DNA from 4 places in the Nitratireductor basaltis genome. Region 3 is predicted to be linked to each of the others. Evidence: predicted binding sites of a transcription regulator. Region 3 holds the regulator's gene; each other region holds the start of a gene.

Region 1 (4,448 bases), 290 kb from region 3:
ATCGGCCCGCGCGCTGATGAAACCAAGGCCATGCTCGCAGCACTGGGCGTGCCTTCTCTTGAAACGCTGATCACGCAGGCCGTGCCGAAAAAGATCCGGCTCGACCGCGCGCTCGACCTGCCGCCCGCAGTGGGTGAAGCCGAAGCGCTTGCCGCGCTTGGCGCGATCATGAGCGAGAACCGCGTTCTCAAGAGCTTCATCGGTGCAGGCTATCACGGCGTGAAGGTACCGCCGGTCATCCAGCGCAACATGTTCGAAAACCCCGCCTGGTACACGGCCTATACGCCTTACCAGTCGGAGATCAGCCAGGGCCGTCTGGAGATGCTTTTCCATTTCCAGACGCTGGTCACGGAACTGACCGGCCTGCCGGTCGCTTCCGCGTCGCTTCTCGATGAAGGCACGGCCGTCGCCGAAGCTGTCGGCATCGCCTGGCGTCATCACCGCTCCAGCCGCAACCGCGTGGTTCTGGCGGGCCAGCTTCACCCGCAGACGCGCGACGTTGTCGAAACCCGTGCCGAGCCACTGGGCATGGAGATCATCGAAGGCGAAGCCGACGACAACACCTGCGCGCTGATCGTGCCATGGGCGGATACGCTCGGTGTCTACCACGACCATTCCGCGGCAATCGCCAAGGCACGCGAGGCCGGAGCAATCGTCATCTTCGTGGCCGATCCTCTGGGCCTTCTTTTGTCGAAGACACCGGCTGAACTGGGGGCCGATATTGCTGTCGGTTCCATGCAGCGCTTCGGCGTGCCGATGGGCTTCGGCGGGCCCCATGCCGCCTATTGCGCGGTTGCCGACAAGCTCACGCGCCTGATGCCTGGCCGCCTCGTCGGCCAGTCGAAGGATGCGCATGGCCGCCCGGGCTATCGCCTCGCCTTGCAAACACGCGAGCAGCATATCCGCCGCGACAAGGCCACCTCCAATATCTGCACCGCGCAGGCGCTGCTGGCAAACATGGCAGCCGCCTATGCTATCTGGCATGGCCCTGAAGGCCTTAAGTCCATCGCTGCGCGCGTCAACGCCTTCGCCTCGCGTCTTCTTGAAGGTGCGAAGCAGGCGGGCATCGAGATTGCCGGTGACGTGGTTTTCGACACGGTCACGCTGACCATCAAGGGCAAGGCGAAGGAGCTGGCGGAAAAGGCAGAGGCCGATGGCCGTCTCATCCGTGTGATCGACGCCGACCGCGTTGCGATCTGCTTCGACGAGGCTTCCACGGAAGAAGACCTCACCGCCCTCGCCTCGCTTCTTGGCGTCAAGGCACCTGCCGAGGCAAAAGCTGCAGCACCCGCCGCGCCGCGTGGCGACAGCTTCCTCACACAGCCAGACTTCCACGCGCACCGCTCCGAGACGGAGATGATGCGCTATCTGCGCAAGCTGGCGGACAAGGATCTGGCTCTCGACCGAGCCATGATCCCGCTCGGCTCCTGCACCATGAAGTTGAATGCTGCTGCCGAAATGGCGCCGGTGAGCTGGAACGAGGTGGCCAATCTCCACCCATTCGCGCCGGAGGCGCATACGCCGGGCTATCGTCGCATGATCGATGACCTCGACAAGTGGCTGTCGGAGATCACCGGATTCGACGCCTGCTCGCTCCAGCCCAATGCGGGCAGCCAGGGTGAATATGCCGGCCTTCTCGCAATCCGCCACTATCATCAGGCGCTGGGTCAGGGCGAGCGCGATGTCTGCCTGATCCCGACCTCCGCCCACGGCACCAATCCGGCTTCGGCCTCCATGGTTGGCATGCGGGTCGTTGCGGTGCGCTGCGACGATGACGGCAATATCGATTTCGACGACCTGAAGGCGAAGGCAGAGCAGCATGCCGAGCGTCTGGCAGCACTCATGATCACCTATCCTTCCACGCATGGCGTGTTCGAGGAAGGTGTCCGCGACATGTGCGCCGTGGTTCACGAGAATGGTGGCCAGGTCTATCTCGACGGCGCCAATCTCAATGCCATGGTTGGCCTCTCGCGCCCGGGCGATCTGGGTGCGGATGTCTGCCACATGAACCTGCACAAGACCTTCTGCATCCCACATGGCGGCGGTGGTCCGGGTGTGGGTCCGATCGGCGTGAAGGCGCATCTGAAGCCTTATGTGCCGGGTCATGTTGCGCTCGGCACGAGTGACGCGGTTTCGGCAGCGCCCTTCGGCAGCGCCTCGATCCTGCCCATCACCTGGATGTATATCCGCATGATGGGCGGCGACGGCCTGAAGCTTGCCACGGAGATGGCGATCCTCAACGCCAACTATATCGCACACCGCCTCAAGGAGCATTATCCGGTGCTCTACAAGGGCCGCAACGACCGCGTGGCGCATGAATGCATTCTCGACACGCGTGTCTGGAAGGATCGTGCAGGCGTGAGCGTGGAAGACATTGCCAAGCGTCTGATCGACTACGGTTTCCACGCGCCAACAATGTCCTGGCCCGTTGCCGGAACGCTGATGGTGGAGCCGACGGAGTCCGAGCCGAAGGCCGAGCTTGACCGCTTCTGTGACGCAATGATCTCCATCGCGAAAGAAGCCGCACGCATCGAAAGCGGTGACCTGCCGAAGGATGACAACCCGCTGGTCAATGCCCCACACTCTGCCGACATTCTGGTTGCCGACGAGTGGACGCATCCCTACAGCCGCAAGGAAGCCGCGTTCCCCAGCGGCTCCATGGAGGCTGCGTCCAAATATTGGCCGCCCGTCTCGCGCGTCGACAATGTCGCGGGCGACCGCAATCTCGTCTGCGCCTGCCCGCCCGTAGAGGCAATGGCCAGCTGACGCCACGTTTATCGGTGCCGCAGAACCACACTGCGGCACCGAAAGCCCTGTTTTCCACGGCTGCAGCAGCGCGCCGCATTGAATGGCGGGCTCTTATTCCCTATTCATCCGGGTCATGCTGCATAAGACGTTGTCTTGAAGAACCGCGCAAAAGCGGCTTGACGCCACTTATGCACAAGCACTGAACACAACCGGAACAGACTTCGCCTTGCCTTGGAAACCATGGCAAAGTGGGGAAGTGATTCGCGGGGATGAGAGCAGAATTAGCGCCATGGATGACAATAACGACCTGTTTGCCGGACTGAGCCAGACGACGCCCGAGCGCGTGCGCCAGCCCGAGCCTGCGCCTGCTTCCTCCGCTCCGGCACCAGCCGCGCCTTCGTCGCCAGCAAAAGCGAAGCCTGCACCGGCACAGCCGCGTGACGGTGGAGACTACAGCGCGGCCGATATCGAGGTTCTGGAAGGTCTCGAACCGGTTCGCCGCCGCCCGGGCATGTATATCGGCGGTACCGACGACAAGGCGCTGCACCACCTCTTTGCCGAAGTCATCGACAACTCGATGGACGAGGCCGTTGCCGGACATGCCACATTCATCGAGGTGGAACTGGGCGCTGACGGCTATCTCTCCGTCACCGATAATGGCCGCGGCATTCCCGTTGATCCGCATCCCAAATTCAAGGACAAGTCCGCGCTGGAAGTCATCATGACCACGCTGCATGCGGGCGGCAAGTTCGACTCCAAGGTCTATGAGACCTCCGGCGGCCTGCATGGTGTGGGTGTCTCCGTAGTCAACGCGCTGTCGGAACTTCTGGAAGTCGAGGTCGCGCGCAACCGCCAGCTTTTCCGCCAGACCTTCTCGCGGGGTCTGCCGCAGGGTGGGCTGGAGAAGCTTGGCGACGTTCACAACCGTCGCGGCACCAAAGTGCGCTTCAAGCCGGATGAGCAGATCTTCGGCAAGGGAGCGAAATTCGAACCTGCACGCCTCTACAAGATGGCGCGTTCGAAGGCCTATCTCTTCGGCGGTGTTGAAATTCGCTGGGTCTGCGATCCCGCACTTATCGGCGAGAAGGACGAGACGCCGGAAAAAGCCGTCTTCCACTTCCCCGGCGGGTTGAAGGACTTTCTGGAAGCTTCGGTGAAGGGCGAATATCAGGTCACCAAGGAGATCTTCGCCGGACGCAGCGAGAAGCGCGGCGGCCATGGTGCGGTTGAATGGGCCATCACCTGGTATGGCGGCGACGCCGCGCTCAATTCCTACTGTAACACCGTGCCGACACCGGAAGGCGGAACGCATGAAAGCGGCTTCCGCAACGCGCTTTTGCGCGGACTTCGTCAATATGCGGAACTGACCGGCAACAAGCGCGCCTCCATCATCACCTCAGACGACGTGATGATCTCGGCGGCCGGCATGCTTTCCGTTTTCGTGCGCGAGCCGGAATTTGTCGGCCAGACGAAGGACAAGCTCGCAACTGCGGCTGCCACGCGCATCGTCGAAAACGCGATCCGCGATCCTTTTGACCATTGGCTGGCAGAGAACCCGCAGGAAGCTTCAAAGCTTCTGGACTGGGTCATGGCCCGTGCCGACGAGCGTCTGAAGCGCCGTCAGGAGCGTGAGGTCAACCGCAAGACCGCCGTGCGCAAATTGCGCCTTCCCGGCAAACTTGCCGATTGTTCCTCCAACC
Region 2 (4,448 bases), 220 kb from region 3:
CCGTTCGGCGTCGTCTGGTCTGTCAAAGCGGTTTCACATTCCGGTTAAAGAATCATACGCTTCTTATATAGGAAGCTGACGGGGGACTCCAATTTTGCCGGCCTTCAACCACAGCTTATTTTGCCAACGATATCAGGTAGATATGGGTTGGCCTGTGGACGAAAGCGAAGAAATGAGGCAAAGCTTGCGCGCAAGCGGTCAAAAATCGCTCAAACACGCGCTGCCAAGCAGTCAGCAAATCAGGAATTGCCGGCTGAAAGCCGGTCGGGATTGGAGCTTTTCATGCCGGGTTTTGAAGCCATGCTGAACGCGCTTGTAACCTTGCTCGTGACGGTGGACCCACCCGGCCTTGCACCGCTCTTTCTGGGCGTAACCGCCGGCATGAACCGGGCAGAGCGCGGTCAGGTGGCGGTGCGTGCCTGCCTGATCGGACTTCTCGTGCTGACCGTGTTCGCATTGGCAGGAAGCGTGATCCTGTCCGTTCTCGGCATCACGCTGCCGGCCTTTCGCGTCGCCGGCGGAGTGCTTTTGTTCTGGATTGCGTTCGAGATGATTTTCGAGCGTCGGCAGGAGCGCCATGAGAAGAGCGCCAAACGCGCCATCACCCGCGACGAGATCCACAATATTGCTGCTTTCCCGCTGGCCATACCGCTGATTGCGGGCCCAGGCGCGATCTCCGCCTCGGTGCTGCTGTCGGGCGAGTTTTCCGACCCACTGGGGAAAGCAGCTCTCTTCGGCATCATCGCGCTGGTCCTCCTGATCACCTATTCGGTATTCGTACTGGCCGAGCGCGTTGATGCCTTTCTGGGAGAGACCGGCCGCTCAATCCTTACACGGCTGCTTGGCGTCCTTCTGGCAGCACTTGCGGTGCAGTTTGTCTCCGACGGCATAAAGGATCTTTTCCAGCTCGCGGGTGCGACGGCAGCTGGCGGATAGCAAGCCCAGGACAATCGATAGCTGCCACCGCGCGAAGCCGAGAAAGGCGTTCAGCGGCTTGTCGGAAAATATCTGATTAAGACTTTTCCACCGGCATCATGAGACGCAAAACGGGCGCGCCCTGGAGGATGGCAGGCGCGGTATATTCCTCACGGTGATGCAGCACACGTCTCGCCCATTGCAGGCCCTGCGCCTCTATCCAATCAGACATGGACTGGTAATGGGAAAAGACGTCGCCGTCTTCCGCGCCGTGCCAGGCGGTGGCGAATGACATGCGGGGAAAGTCGTGCCCGCGCATGTCCTCATGGCTGACATGGGCAGCCAAGGCGGCAGGCAGCGCGACCAGATATCGAAAGCCGTACGGACGGTCGTTCCGGGAGATGCCGATGAGACCGCTATGCTCGTATTCGCCACCATCTTCACCGACAGCAGCCACGGCCTTCTGCCTCAACGCCTCCATCAGCGAGATGACCTTCTTCACCTCGCCTCGCGCAGCCTCCTCATGGGAACCCTGCCAGATCATCCCGAACAGGGTCTGTGCGTCACGCTCAGTCAGTTCGAAATTCATTGGCAGACTCCCCGTGGGCGACTTTGAGGATCAGAACGGGATTTCGTCGTCCAGATCGCGGGAGTAGCCACCGCCCCCGCCGCCACCGGAGGGTTCAGCGGGGCTGGACTGGCCGAAATCGGAGCGCTGGCCACCGCCACCGCCGCCGCCATAGCCGATCTGGTTGTCGCCGCCCTGCCCGCGCGTATCGAGCATCTGCAGCTCGCCGCGGAATTTCTGCAGCACGACTTCCGTCGTGTAACGGTCCTGGCCCTGCTGGTCCTGCCACTTGCGTGTCTGCAGCTGACCTTCCAGATAAACCTTGGCGCCCTTCTTCAGATACTGCTCGGCGACCTTTGCAAGATTGTCGTTGAAGATCACGACATTGTGCCACTCGGTGCGTTCCCGGCGTTCGCCCGTACCGCGGTCGCGCCAGGTTTCAGAGGTGGCGATGCGCAGATTGACAACCGGATCGCCAGAATTGAGGCGGCGGATCTCGGGATCGGCACCAAGATTGCCGACCAGTATGACTTTATTGACGCTGCCTGCCATTGCCCAACTCCACTCAAATTCAGCCTTCGCCGCTCCATGCGGCACTTCCGTTGCGACATACTCTAAAGGAATTCAAACGCTGCAGCCGCAAATGCTGCGACTGACACCCGCTTCGTCCACAAATCTTTCGTTCTTATTTTGTTCTAGGCCATCCCGCTTCATCAGACAAGAGGAGATGGAATGGCTTCAATAAGGAACCTCGCAAAAAAGCCCTGTAGCCAATCAAGACTGACAGGGCTTTTTCGGTCTTCTGACCTATGCCGGCCTCTAGCCGGATCTAATCTTGGCGGAACTCCGCCTTCATGTTTAACCAGCGATGTGTTTTGAAGCGCCGTCTGCGCATTGCCATGCCTGGCATTGTCGCGACTGAAACCGGTTTGCGGCAGGTCGGCGTGGCTCTATTCAGTGACAGAGCCTTTAGCAACAGTCAGGTGGAGTCATGCCTCACTCCCAGATCCACTACCTTCGGGCAGCCATGTCACCGTCTCGGGCTTGTCCGGCAACGCAGGCTGTAAGATGAAGAGTGCTACCAACATCACCTCGCGTCAAGAAGTCGCCTGAAAATGTGATCGATAATGTCAGGAGACTGTTCCTTCTTTGTTCTTTTTACTTGCCTCAGGGCATGTAAACACGCAAAAGAATGGCAGCCATGCGCATGTGACCATCGACATCGCTCAGCACCTACCTACATGAGGCAAGGCTGAGTTTAGGCTTATTGCAATAGATCTACAAGGCAGCGACGGGGCATGCCCGAGAACAAGCACATCACCATACGCGGCGCGCGCGAGCATAATCTCAAGAATGTGGATCTTGATCTTCCGCGCGAAAAGCTGATCGTCATGACCGGCCTTTCTGGATCGGGCAAGTCCTCGCTTGCATTCGACACGATCTATGCCGAAGGCCAGCGGCGCTATGTCGAAAGTCTGTCGGCCTATGCGCGCCAATTCCTCGAAATGATGCAGAAGCCCGATGTCGATCAGATCGATGGCCTTTCGCCGGCGATCTCCATCGAGCAGAAGACGACGTCGAAAAACCCGCGCTCAACCGTGGGGACGGTCACCGAGATCTACGATTACATGCGCCTGCTGTTTGCGCGTGTGGGCATTCCCTATTCGCCCGCGACCGGGCTTCCGATCGAGAGCCAGACCGTCAGCCAGATGGTCGACCGTGTCCTCGAATTCGAGGAAGGCACGCGGCTCTACATCCTCGCGCCCATCGTTCGTGGCCGCAAGGGCGAGTATCGCAAGGAACTGGCGGACCTGCAGAAGCGCGGTTTCCAGCGGGTGAAAGTGGACGGCACGTTTTACGAGATCGCTGATGTTCCAGCACTCGACAAGAAGTACAAGCACGATATCGACGTGGTCGTGGACCGTATCGTCGTGCGTGACGACATGGCGACGCGGCTGGCGGATTCGATGGAAACCTGTCTCACGCTTTCGGGTGGCCTGGCGGTCGCCGAATTTGCCGACAAGCCGCTTCCCGAAGACGAGACTTCAAGCGGCGGTTCTGCGAACAAGTCGAAGAACGAAACGCATGAGCGGGTCGTCTTCTCGGAAAAGTTTGCCTGCCCGGTTTCGGGCTTCACGATCTCGGAGGTCGAGCCACGCCTCTTTTCGTTCAACAACCCTGCCGGTGCCTGTCCCACTTGCGACGGGCTGGGCAGCCAGCGCGACGTCGACACGGATCTCGTCATTCCCGATGAGAACGCAATTCTGCGTGAAGGAGCCATCGCGCCCTGGGCGAAAAGCACGTCACCCTATTACCTGCAGACGCTGGAAGGGCTCGGCAAGCAATTCGGTTTCAAGGTTTCGAACCGCTGGAAAGAACTGTCGCCGGAAGCGCGCAAGGCCGTACTGCATGGTACCGGCACGAAGAAGATCGCATTCGATTACAATGACGGCTTGCGCAGCTATCGCACGACGAAACCGTTCGAAGGGGTAATAACCAATCTTCAGCGGCGCTGGAAGGAAACGGAATCGGCTTGGATGCGCGAGGAAATCGAGCGTTACATGTCCGCCCATCCCTGTCCCGCCTGTAGCGGCTACCGCCTCAAGCCCGAGGCACTGGCCGTCAAGATCGACGGACTCCATATCGGCGAAGTTACCGCCAAATCCATCAAGAATGCGCGCGAATGGTTCGACGCACTTCCTGCACGTCTGAACGACAAGCAGAACGAGATCGCTGCCCGCATCCTCAAGGAGATTCGCGAGCGGCTGGTCTTCCTGAACGATGTCGGCCTCGACTATCTGTCGCTTTCGCGCAATTCGGGCACCTTGTCGGGTGGTGAAAGCCAGCGCATCCGCCTTGCCTCACAGATCGGGTCCGGTCTGACCGGCGTTCTCTACGTGCTCGACGAGCCATCAATCGGCCTGCACCAGCGCGACAATGACCGGCTATTGTCGACGCTTCGACA
Region 3 (4,448 bases):
TCGGGCCAAGCTTCCAGATGTCCTTCGCCGCCACGGCAGCCCTTATTGCGGCCTACAGTCTTTGGACCGGACGCCAGCGCAGGCGCGGTTCGAACATGCCGGCTGATCACGGAGTGCTCAGACGTGCGCTCACATCGATGCTGATCTTCTTTGCAGGGCTATGTGCCACCAGCATTATTGCGGGGCTTGCGACCACCCTTTTCGGTGCGTGGCATTTCCAGCGTACAAGTCCCCTGGCATTGCCGGCCAATCTGGCGGCGATGCCATTGGTTTCGCTTGTGGCGATGCCCTCCGCGGTCATGGCTATCATCACCATGCCCTTCGGGCTGGATGGACTTTTCTGGACACTCATGGGCAAAGCCATTCAAGGTATTGTCATCGTGGCGGAAACCATCGCCAGCCACAGCCCGATCGATGCGATCGGCCTGATGCCCCGCAGCGCCTTTTTGTTGCTTGCTGCAGGCTTCACCCTGCTCGTCATCTTCACCACCGGCTTGCGGCTTCTGGCTTTGCCACTGCTCCTTGCCGGTGCGATCCTGTGGGCGCAGCGCGAACTACCGGATGTGCTGGTCAGCGATGATGCGCGACTTGTTGGTGTCTATATGGGTGAAGGCAGGCTGGCAGTGAACCGCGAGCGTCTAAACGGCTTCACCATGGGTGACTGGGAGCATGCGCTCATGATCGAGAGTGTGATCAAGCCTCTACAGGATAATGATGGTGCTGAAGCCACCTCCGCCCGGGGATTTTCATGTCGTGAGGGCGCTTGTGCCATCCAGCATCCCAGCGGAGCCTGGATTGCTCATCTGAATGAGCCGGTTCAGGTGGCGCAGTGGTGTGGCAAGGCGGCAATAATCATTCTGGATGATGCGACGGTTGAACCACGCTGCGGTGCACGGACATTGGTCTTGACGAAGCGGGATCTTGCCCGACGCGGCGCTGCCTCAATCCAGATGGATGCACGGGCGACAAATGGTGCAAATGTTACTTATGCCGTCGACATGCCTTACCGGCCCTGGCACGAACATCGGCGATATTCCAGGGCAGCGCGAGGGCTCGCGCCCTACAGGCGCGATTGAGGGAAAAAACTCCACCAGATCTCAATAGCGCCGGATCAAGCCAACGAGCTTTCCCTGAACCTTGACCCGGTCAGGCCCAAAGATCCGGGTCTCATAGGCCGGATTGGCCGCTTCGAGCGCAATAGATGCGCCTTTGCGTCTGAGCCTCTTGAGTGTGGCTTCCTCATCGTCGACCAGTGCCACGACGATCTCACCGGGATTGGCCGAACTCGAATGCTTGATGATGACCGTGTCGCCGTCAAAGATGCCCGCTTCGATCATCGAGTCGCCCTTGACCTCCAACGCGTAATGTTCCCCTCCCGAAAGCATGTCGGGTGGTACGGTGATGCTGTGGGTCTGATGTTGTATCGCGTCGATCGGGACACCGGCTGCAATGCGGCCCATGACAGGCACGCTGTAGGCGCCACTGTCTTCAACAGGCGTTGACGCGGGTGCTGCCGGGCGGGCAGGTTCGGATGTCTTGCCGAGGCTTCCCTCGATAACACTCGGCTGGAACCTGCGCGCGCTACCTGGAAGGCCAGGCGCGATGGAATCGGGCAGCCGCAGCACTTCCAACGCACGAGCCCTGTTGGGCAGCCTGCGAATGAAACCACGCTCCTCAAGGGCGGTAATGAGACGGTGAATGCCTGACTTTGATGCCAGATCGAGAGCCTCCTTCATCTCGTCGAATGAAGGCGGTATGCCCGTCTCCTTAAGACGCTCATGGATGAAGAGTAGCAACTCGTGCTGCTTGCGTGTCAGCATCGCCGACTCCCAGAATCAGTCATAAACAAAACCAGAACATAATTTATCTGTTCCAGTTGTGTTCCGCAATGGCATTTCTCAGGATCAGCGATGCAGCATCAAAATTCGGCAGTCGTCACCGGTATTCGCGGCAGGCGCGTGCGGTTTGCGGATGATAAGACAGTTGGCAGTCGCATAGGCAGTAAGCTGTGATGAGTCCTGCCTGGTGAAAGGCGTTGCGATCATCCCCTCCGCCGTGTGTCGAACAACCGCACGTATGTAGTCCTGTCGCTCGTCATTGGCGCGAAGGGGCGCACCGAGCGCGGCGCTGCGCATGTCGGGCTCATGCCGAGCCCCTTGCATATGCGCAACAAGAGGGCGCAGAAAGAGTTCGGCACAGACCAGGCTTGATACCGGGTTGCCGGGCAAGCCAAGCACATGCATTGCGCCCATCCGGCCAGAGATCAGCGGTTTGCCCGGGCGCATGGCCACTTTCCAGAACGACAGTTCCATTCCGGCTTCTGCGAGCGCCCCGCGCACGAGATCATGTTTGCCGACCGAAGCGCCGCCAAGCGTCACGAGGATATCGGCTGCAGTATCTCGCGCTTTGGCAAACAGGGACGACAGGTGCTGGTCATTGTCGGAAGCGATGCCAAGGTCGATGATCTCCGCTCCTTCCTCCTTTGCGATTGCCGCAATACCGTAGCTGTTCGATGCCACGATGGAATCCTGGCCGGTCGTTTCTCCGGGGTTTACCAGCTCGTTTCCCGTCGCCAGCACGGCAACGCGCGGGCGGCGATGGACGAGCAGTCTTGCGTGTCCGCTGGAGGCAGCAAGGGTCAATGCGCCCGGATCTAACCGCCGTCCTTGCTCAAGCAGCAGGTCCCCTGCATGAAAATCCATGCCGGCCTGACGTATGTGCCGACCGTGTTCGACAGGCTTTGCTGCGCGGATGGTCCGGTCACTGACGGATTCGGCATTTTCCTGGATGAGTACCGCGTCAGCGCCGTCCGGTACCGGAGCGCCGGTGAATATGCGCACGGCCTGACCTTGGCCCATCGAGCCGGGAAACCGTGCTCCGGCGGCTGCCTCGCCGATGACACTCAGGTCGCGCCGCTCATCAAGCGTATCAGAAGCACGAACGGCATAGCCATCCATGGCTGATGCGTTGAAAGGGGGCTGTGTTCGAAGGGCATGGAGGGGGCTGGCAAGAACACGACCCATCCCGTCGTGCAGCGGTATTTCTTCGGCCGGTAGTGGATTAATACCCTCCAGCACGCGCTCAAGCGCTGCATCAACAGGAATCAGTGCCATCCGCTGCATCTTCCCGTGACCAGTGTCCGGATTTGCCTCCGGACTTCTCAAGCAGCCGAAGGCCGGTTATCTCCATCGCGCGATCGAGCGCCTTGGCCATGTCGTAGATCGTCAGGCAGGCAACAGAAGCGGCCGTGAGCGCTTCCATCTCGACGCCGGTTTTCCCGGTGACCTGCGCTGTTGCGCGTATGTGCAGGCCTGGAAGATCCTCGTCTGCCGTTATTTCCACGCTCACCTTATCCAGCCCAAGCGGATGACACAGCGGGATCAACTCGTGGGTGCGCTTTGCAGCCATGATGCCGGCGATGCGCGCTGTTGCGATCACGTCGCCCTTCTTGGCATTTCCATGCCTGATGGTCTCCAGCGTTTCCGCTTCCATCCTCACATAGCCTTCCGCAGTGGCCAGACGGGTCGTGGCGGACTTGGCGCCAATGTCGACCATCTGTGCGCTTCCATCGGATGCGATATGAGTGAGTTTCGCCATGACCGGGTTCAGGCTGCAATCGGGGCAAGAAGAGTGCGCGTCGCCGCGGCAACATCATCCTGCCGCATCAGGCTTTCGCCGATGAGGAACGTGTTGATGCCGACTTTCGCAAGACGCTGACAATCGGCGTTGGTGAATATCCCGCTTTCACCAACAATAATGCGATCGTTCGGGACGCGTGGAGCAAGTAGCTCGCTGGTCTCGAGACTGACCTCGAACGTGCGCAGGTTGCGATTGTTGATCCCGATCAGGGGGGAATACAATTTGAGAGATCGCTCAAGCTCTTCTGCGTCATGGACTTCGACAAGGACGTCCATTCCAAGGCCGAAAGCTTCGTCTTCGAGCCGGCGTGCCTCGTCATCCGTAAGGGACGCCATGATGAGCAATATCGCGTCGGCACCCCAGGCCCGGGCTTCGTGAACCTGATAGGTTTCGAACATGAAATCCTTGCGCAGTACCGGAAGTCCCGATGCACGACGCGCCTGATCGAGATATTCCGGAGCGCCCTGAAACGACGGCTTGTCAGTCAGGACGGAAAGACATGTCGCCCCGCCATCGCGATAGGCCCTGCCGAGCGCCGGTGGGTCGAAATCTGCGCGGATCAAGCCTTTCGAAGGGCTTGCCTTCTTCACCTCTGCGATAAGGGCAAAGCGGCCGCGTTCAATATCGGAGCGCAGCGCACTGGCAAAGCCGCGCGGCGGTTCCACATCTGCCGCACGTGCCTTCAGCTCCTCCAGGGGAACTGAGGATTTTGCTGCGGCGATCTCTTCGCGCTTGTAGTTCTCGATTTTTTTCAGAATGTCAGCCATGGCTGTACGTCCGTCATTTGAAGGCTCAACGATTGGAAACTT
Region 4 (4,448 bases), on a different contig from region 3:
GCGGAGGCGCATGGCCACCTGCTGCAGAATTTCATCGCCGGCGCTGCGTCCGAAGAGATCGTTGATCGGCTTGAAACCGTCGAGATCAAGAATGGCGATGGCGAAGGGCGCGGGATCGTCGGCACGATCGGCGATCAGCCGTCCAACCTTGTCATAGAACCGGCGCGCGTTTCCAAGACCGGTCAGATGATCGGTCAACTGCAGCTCTTCTCCTGAAAGTGCAGCGGCTGGCGCAGCCTGGCTGGAAGGCATGATTGGTTCCTGCTTCTCATTTGTTACCGGTAACAATGCAGGGGAAATGTTGATGAATAGTATCAGTCATAACAAATTTGTCAGAATTTCTTCGCTGGCGCATTTCCGCCTGCAATCGCGGCACATTGGCAGGGTCCGTCGTCCACCTTGACATGAGGCGCACAGGGGCGTCATCTGCCGCTCCAGTTTCAAGGAGCCCGCCCGATGCCCCTCAAAATCGCGATCCAGATGGACCATGTCTCAACCGTATCCATAGCGGGAGACACGACCTTCGCCCTTGCGCTGGAGGCCCAGGCTCGGGGACATGAGCTATACCATTATACACCCGACCAGCTTTCCCAGCTGGGGAACCGCGCGCTGGCTATGGTTCAACCGCTACAGGTGCGCGATATGGAAGGCGATCACTACACGCTCGGCGAGGCAAGCCAGCGGGACCTGTCGGAAATGGATGTCGTGCTTCTGCGCCAGGATCCTCCTTTCGACATGAACTATATCACCACCACCCATATTCTTGATCTGATCCACCCCCGGACGCTGGTGGTCAATGATCCGGCATGGGTGCGCAACAGCCCGGAGAAGATATTCGTCACCGAATTCGCCGATCTGATGCCGGAAACACTCATCACGCGTGATGTGGAGGCCGTGAAGGCGTTCCGGCGAGAGCATGGCGACATCATCGTCAAGCCGCTCTACGGCAATGGCGGGGCGGGAATATTTCACCTGCAGGAAGCAGACCGAAATCTATCGGCTCTTCTCGAAATGTTCATGCAGGCCTTTCGAGAGCCGTTCATCGTGCAGCGTTACCTGAAGGAAGTGCGCGGTGGCGACAAGCGGATCATCCTGATCGAAGGCGAGCCTGTCGGTGCCATCAACCGCGTTCCTGCCGAGCACGACTCGCGCTCCAACATGCATGTGGGCGGCCGGGCCGAAGCAACGGAACTGACCGAGCGCGAGCACGAGATTTGCAAGCGTATCGGTCCTGCCCTTCGTGAACGCGGATTCGTTCTGGTCGGTATCGACGTGATTGGCGACTACCTGACCGAAATCAACGTCACCTCCCCCACCGGCGTGCGTGAAGTGAAGAAGTTCGGCGGGGCAGATGTCGCCGCACTCTTCTGGGATGCGGTGGAAAAGCGGCGCGGGAACTGATCCCGGCCCCCCCGTGTATACCGCTTTGTTGACTTGAGGTCATATTTGTTCTCATAACGTTCTTGATTTAGCGCGCATGCCGTGCTTTCGTTCCGCAAGTTGCAACCTTTGATGAGAAGCAGCAGCGTTCGGGCGGGGGTTCGGGATGGTTTCACGTGTAAGGACGATTGCCTTTCAGGGCGTGGAAGCGGTTCCCGTCGACGTGCAGGTGATGGTTGCGCCCGGCAAGATGGGGATGCAGATCGTCGGGCTTGGCGACAAGGCGGTGGCGGAAAGCCGCGAGCGCGTGCAAGCTGCCCTTCATGCCTCTGGGCTATCGATGCCGCCGAAGAAGGTTACGGTCAATCTGGCACCTGCCGACCTGCCCAAGGAAGGCAGCCACTATGATCTGCCGATAGCGCTAGGCCTGATGGCCGCGCTTGGGGCAATCCCCTCCGACGCACTGGAGAACTATGTCGTGCTGGGGGAGCTGGCGCTGGATGGCGGCGTTGCGCGCGTGGCTGGGGTTCTGCCTGCTGCCATCGGCGCGAACGCTATGGAAAGGGGCCTCATTTGCCCGCATTCCTGCGGTTCGGAAGCCGCGTGGGCAGGTGCGGATATCGATATCCTGGCGCCGCGCAGTCTGATCGCTCTTGCCAACCATTTCAGAGGTACGCAGGTCCTCTCGCGTCCCGAAGCCGCACTGGGACCCGCAGCACGCGACCTGCCTGATCTTGCGGATATCAAGGGTCAGGAAAGCGCAAAGCGCGCCTTGGAGGTAGCCGCGGCCGGAGGACACAATCTGCTGATGGTCGGCCCGCCCGGTGCCGGTAAATCCATGCTGGCGCAGCGCCTGCCGTCCATTCTGCCTCCGCTGGAGCCGAAGGAGCTTCTTGAGTGCTCGATGGTGGCATCCATAGCGGGCGAACTGGCTGATGGTCGCCTCACGGACCGTAGGCCATTCAGAGCTCCACATCATTCTGCATCCATGGCAGCAATGGTGGGTGGAGGCACGCGGGCGCGGCCGGGCGAAGTATCGCTGGCGCATCATGGTGTGCTTTTTCTGGACGAACTGCCGGAATTCACCCCGCAAGTGCTGGACTCCCTGCGCCAGCCGCTGGAAACGGGAGAGTGTGTGATTGCACGGGCAAGCCATCGTGTCAGCTATCCCGCCCAGATCCAGTTGATTGCGGCCATGAATCCGTGCCGCTGCGGGATGGCCGGTGAGCCCGGGCACCGCTGCGCCCGCGGACCAAGGTGCCAGAGCGATTACCAGGCGCGGTTGTCGGGACCGTTCCTCGACCGGATCGATCTCCGCATCGAAGTGCCGGCTGTAACTGCGGCAGACCTGATTGCTCCCGGCAAAGCCGAGTCCAGCGCACAGGTGGCCGAGCGGGTGGCCATGGCCCGCCAGATGCAACGGGAACGCTATAGCGCGCTTGGCCTGCCCGGCTGGACGACCAATGCCCGTTGCTCGGCGGCAATGATTGAAGAAGTCGCCACACCTGATCCCGAGGGCGTATCGCTGCTCCAGGAAGCAAGCGACAAGCTCGCGCTCTCCGCGCGCGCCTACCACCGGGTATTGAAGGTGGCGCGCACACTTGCCGATCTAGATGGCTCCGAGCGATTGGGCCGAATCCACCTTGCAGAAGCGATCAGCTATCGGATGGCTTCCGGCCGCGTTGCGCGAGCCGCTTGAGATCTGGCGTATCGCGCCTGCAATCCATGCGCAGGGCTGCCTTTTCTCTGCATGTGGGGCTTTCGGGGTCTTGTGGAGCCTCGCGCCGGTTTCGCAGCGCAGCAGATTTGCCGATTTGGAGCAGTACAGCTGAGCGCTCTGAAGTTCCAGAAGAACTGCGACAGATGGCGCTTTCTTCCCGTCACGACTGTGTAATTCTGTTTGATATATCTGGAAGCGGGACAATCGTGTTGGGGTCTTGCAAAAGATATCAATCGCCTATCAGTCGGGAGCATTAGGCGCACTGTTCCGAAAGCACATTTGCTCAAACGCATGATCTATATCGGCTCCTTCTCGATCAGCGCGCCAGTCACACGATGAAACCGGAGTTCGGATAGGTGCAGGTATCGAATGCGGGCGCGACAAATCACCTGAAACAATTGCCGGTGGAATTGTCATGGCCGCGAGCGAAGAATCCGATGACGGCGCGCCTACCGGCGTGCGCCAGAGCATATGTGCCACCACCCGCAAGACTTCGAAACAGCTCTCGCACGCATGCAGCACGTCTTGCATCAGCCCTTGCAAACCGCCCACGGCAGGCCATCGCCCCGTACCCGTTGCCTCGCGCATATTCCCGGATGCACGTCCGCGCGGTTTACAGAGCCGAAGCCGCAGCACAGTTATTGTAGCCCGACGCACGCAAACCAGCAGGTGGATTCGGCCCTGGAGTGACGGAGCGGACTTCTTCGTGCAGTCGGAGTTGATATATCTCCAGTGCTGATCCGTAGCCTGATCTCCACCCCTGGTGCGAAAGCGCGAGGATGCCCATCCACGCAAAGGCCAAAAGAAAAGGGCGCAGCCCCCACGCTGCGCCCCTATGCCCCGCCTCTTGTCCGAAAATGCTCTATTGGCGAACCGCACCCACCAGCGGATTTGTGCTTTCGCGCAGGCTTACCCACTGACCGGTATGTTCGCTCGACTGGCGCTTCAGGAAGCGATAACCGGTCTGGTTCCAAAGCCGGACATCGTTGCGCAGATTGTCGAGGATGAAGTCGCCCTTGTCTGTTCGTACGGTCAGGACCGCATGTCCCTCCCCGTCACGCTTGCGCACGACCGTGATCAGCAGGTTCCCCAGAGAAATACCGGAGCGGTTCAGCATGCGGCGCTTCTCGAGAACGAAATCCTCACAGTCACCGACGCCCTTGACCGGATAGGTCCAGACTTCCTCGCGACCATAGATGTCGATGTCGTTGAGCGGTTTCACGGCGCGGTTCACACGGCTGTTCACCTGCTGCATCTTGCGCATCAAGCCGCCCGTCATCCGTGCGGGCTGGATCTTCCCGACGCGCAGGGCGCATTCGCGTGGATTGGATTTGCAGAAATCATAATG

The links. The regulator LexA, encoded in region 3, represses DNA repair genes until DNA is damaged. The targets are predictions, from matches to a motif close to TGTTCNNNNTGTGTTCNG.
Region 1: a site for LexA is predicted at 2,948-2,965, ahead of parE (DNA topoisomerase IV subunit B). Genes of this name have one in related genera too.
Region 2: a site for LexA is predicted at 2,164-2,181, ahead of EL18_RS05925 (single-stranded DNA-binding protein). Genes of this name have one in related genera too.
Region 4: a site for LexA is predicted at 1,448-1,465, ahead of EL18_RS13175 (YifB family Mg chelatase-like AAA ATPase). Genes of this name have one in related genera too.

What each region holds. Positions count from the first base shown of each region.
Region 1 is NZ_JMQM01000001.1:1,306,686-1,311,133, forward strand. Features, by position in the region: gene gcvP (aminomethyl-transferring glycine dehydrogenase) at 1-2,766, shown strand, start outside; gene parE (DNA topoisomerase IV subunit B) at 3,038-4,448, shown strand, end outside.
Region 2 is NZ_JMQM01000001.1:1,241,295-1,245,742, forward strand. Features, by position in the region: gene gyrA (DNA gyrase subunit A) at 1-26, opposite strand, end outside; gene EL18_RS05915 (MarC family protein) at 283-936, shown strand; gene EL18_RS05920 (hypothetical protein) at 1,013-1,504, opposite strand; gene EL18_RS05925 (single-stranded DNA-binding protein) at 1,535-2,035, opposite strand; gene uvrA (excinuclease ABC subunit UvrA) at 2,782-4,448, shown strand, end outside.
Region 3 is NZ_JMQM01000001.1:1,019,160-1,023,607, forward strand. Features, by position in the region: gene EL18_RS04850 (ComEC/Rec2 family competence protein) at 1-1,076, shown strand, start outside; gene lexA (transcriptional repressor LexA) at 1,098-1,820, opposite strand; gene EL18_RS04860 (molybdopterin molybdotransferase MoeA) at 1,905-3,113, opposite strand; gene moaC (cyclic pyranopterin monophosphate synthase MoaC) at 3,094-3,597, opposite strand; gene trpC (indole-3-glycerol phosphate synthase TrpC) at 3,606-4,406, opposite strand; gene trpD (anthranilate phosphoribosyltransferase) at 4,432-4,448, opposite strand, start outside.
Region 4 is NZ_JMQM01000002.1:166,089-170,536, forward strand. Features, by position in the region: gene EL18_RS13165 (putative bifunctional diguanylate cyclase/phosphodiesterase) at 1-252, opposite strand, end outside; gene gshB (glutathione synthase) at 457-1,401, shown strand; gene EL18_RS13175 (YifB family Mg chelatase-like AAA ATPase) at 1,547-3,079, shown strand; gene EL18_RS13180 (transglutaminase-like cysteine peptidase) at 3,963-4,448, opposite strand, start outside.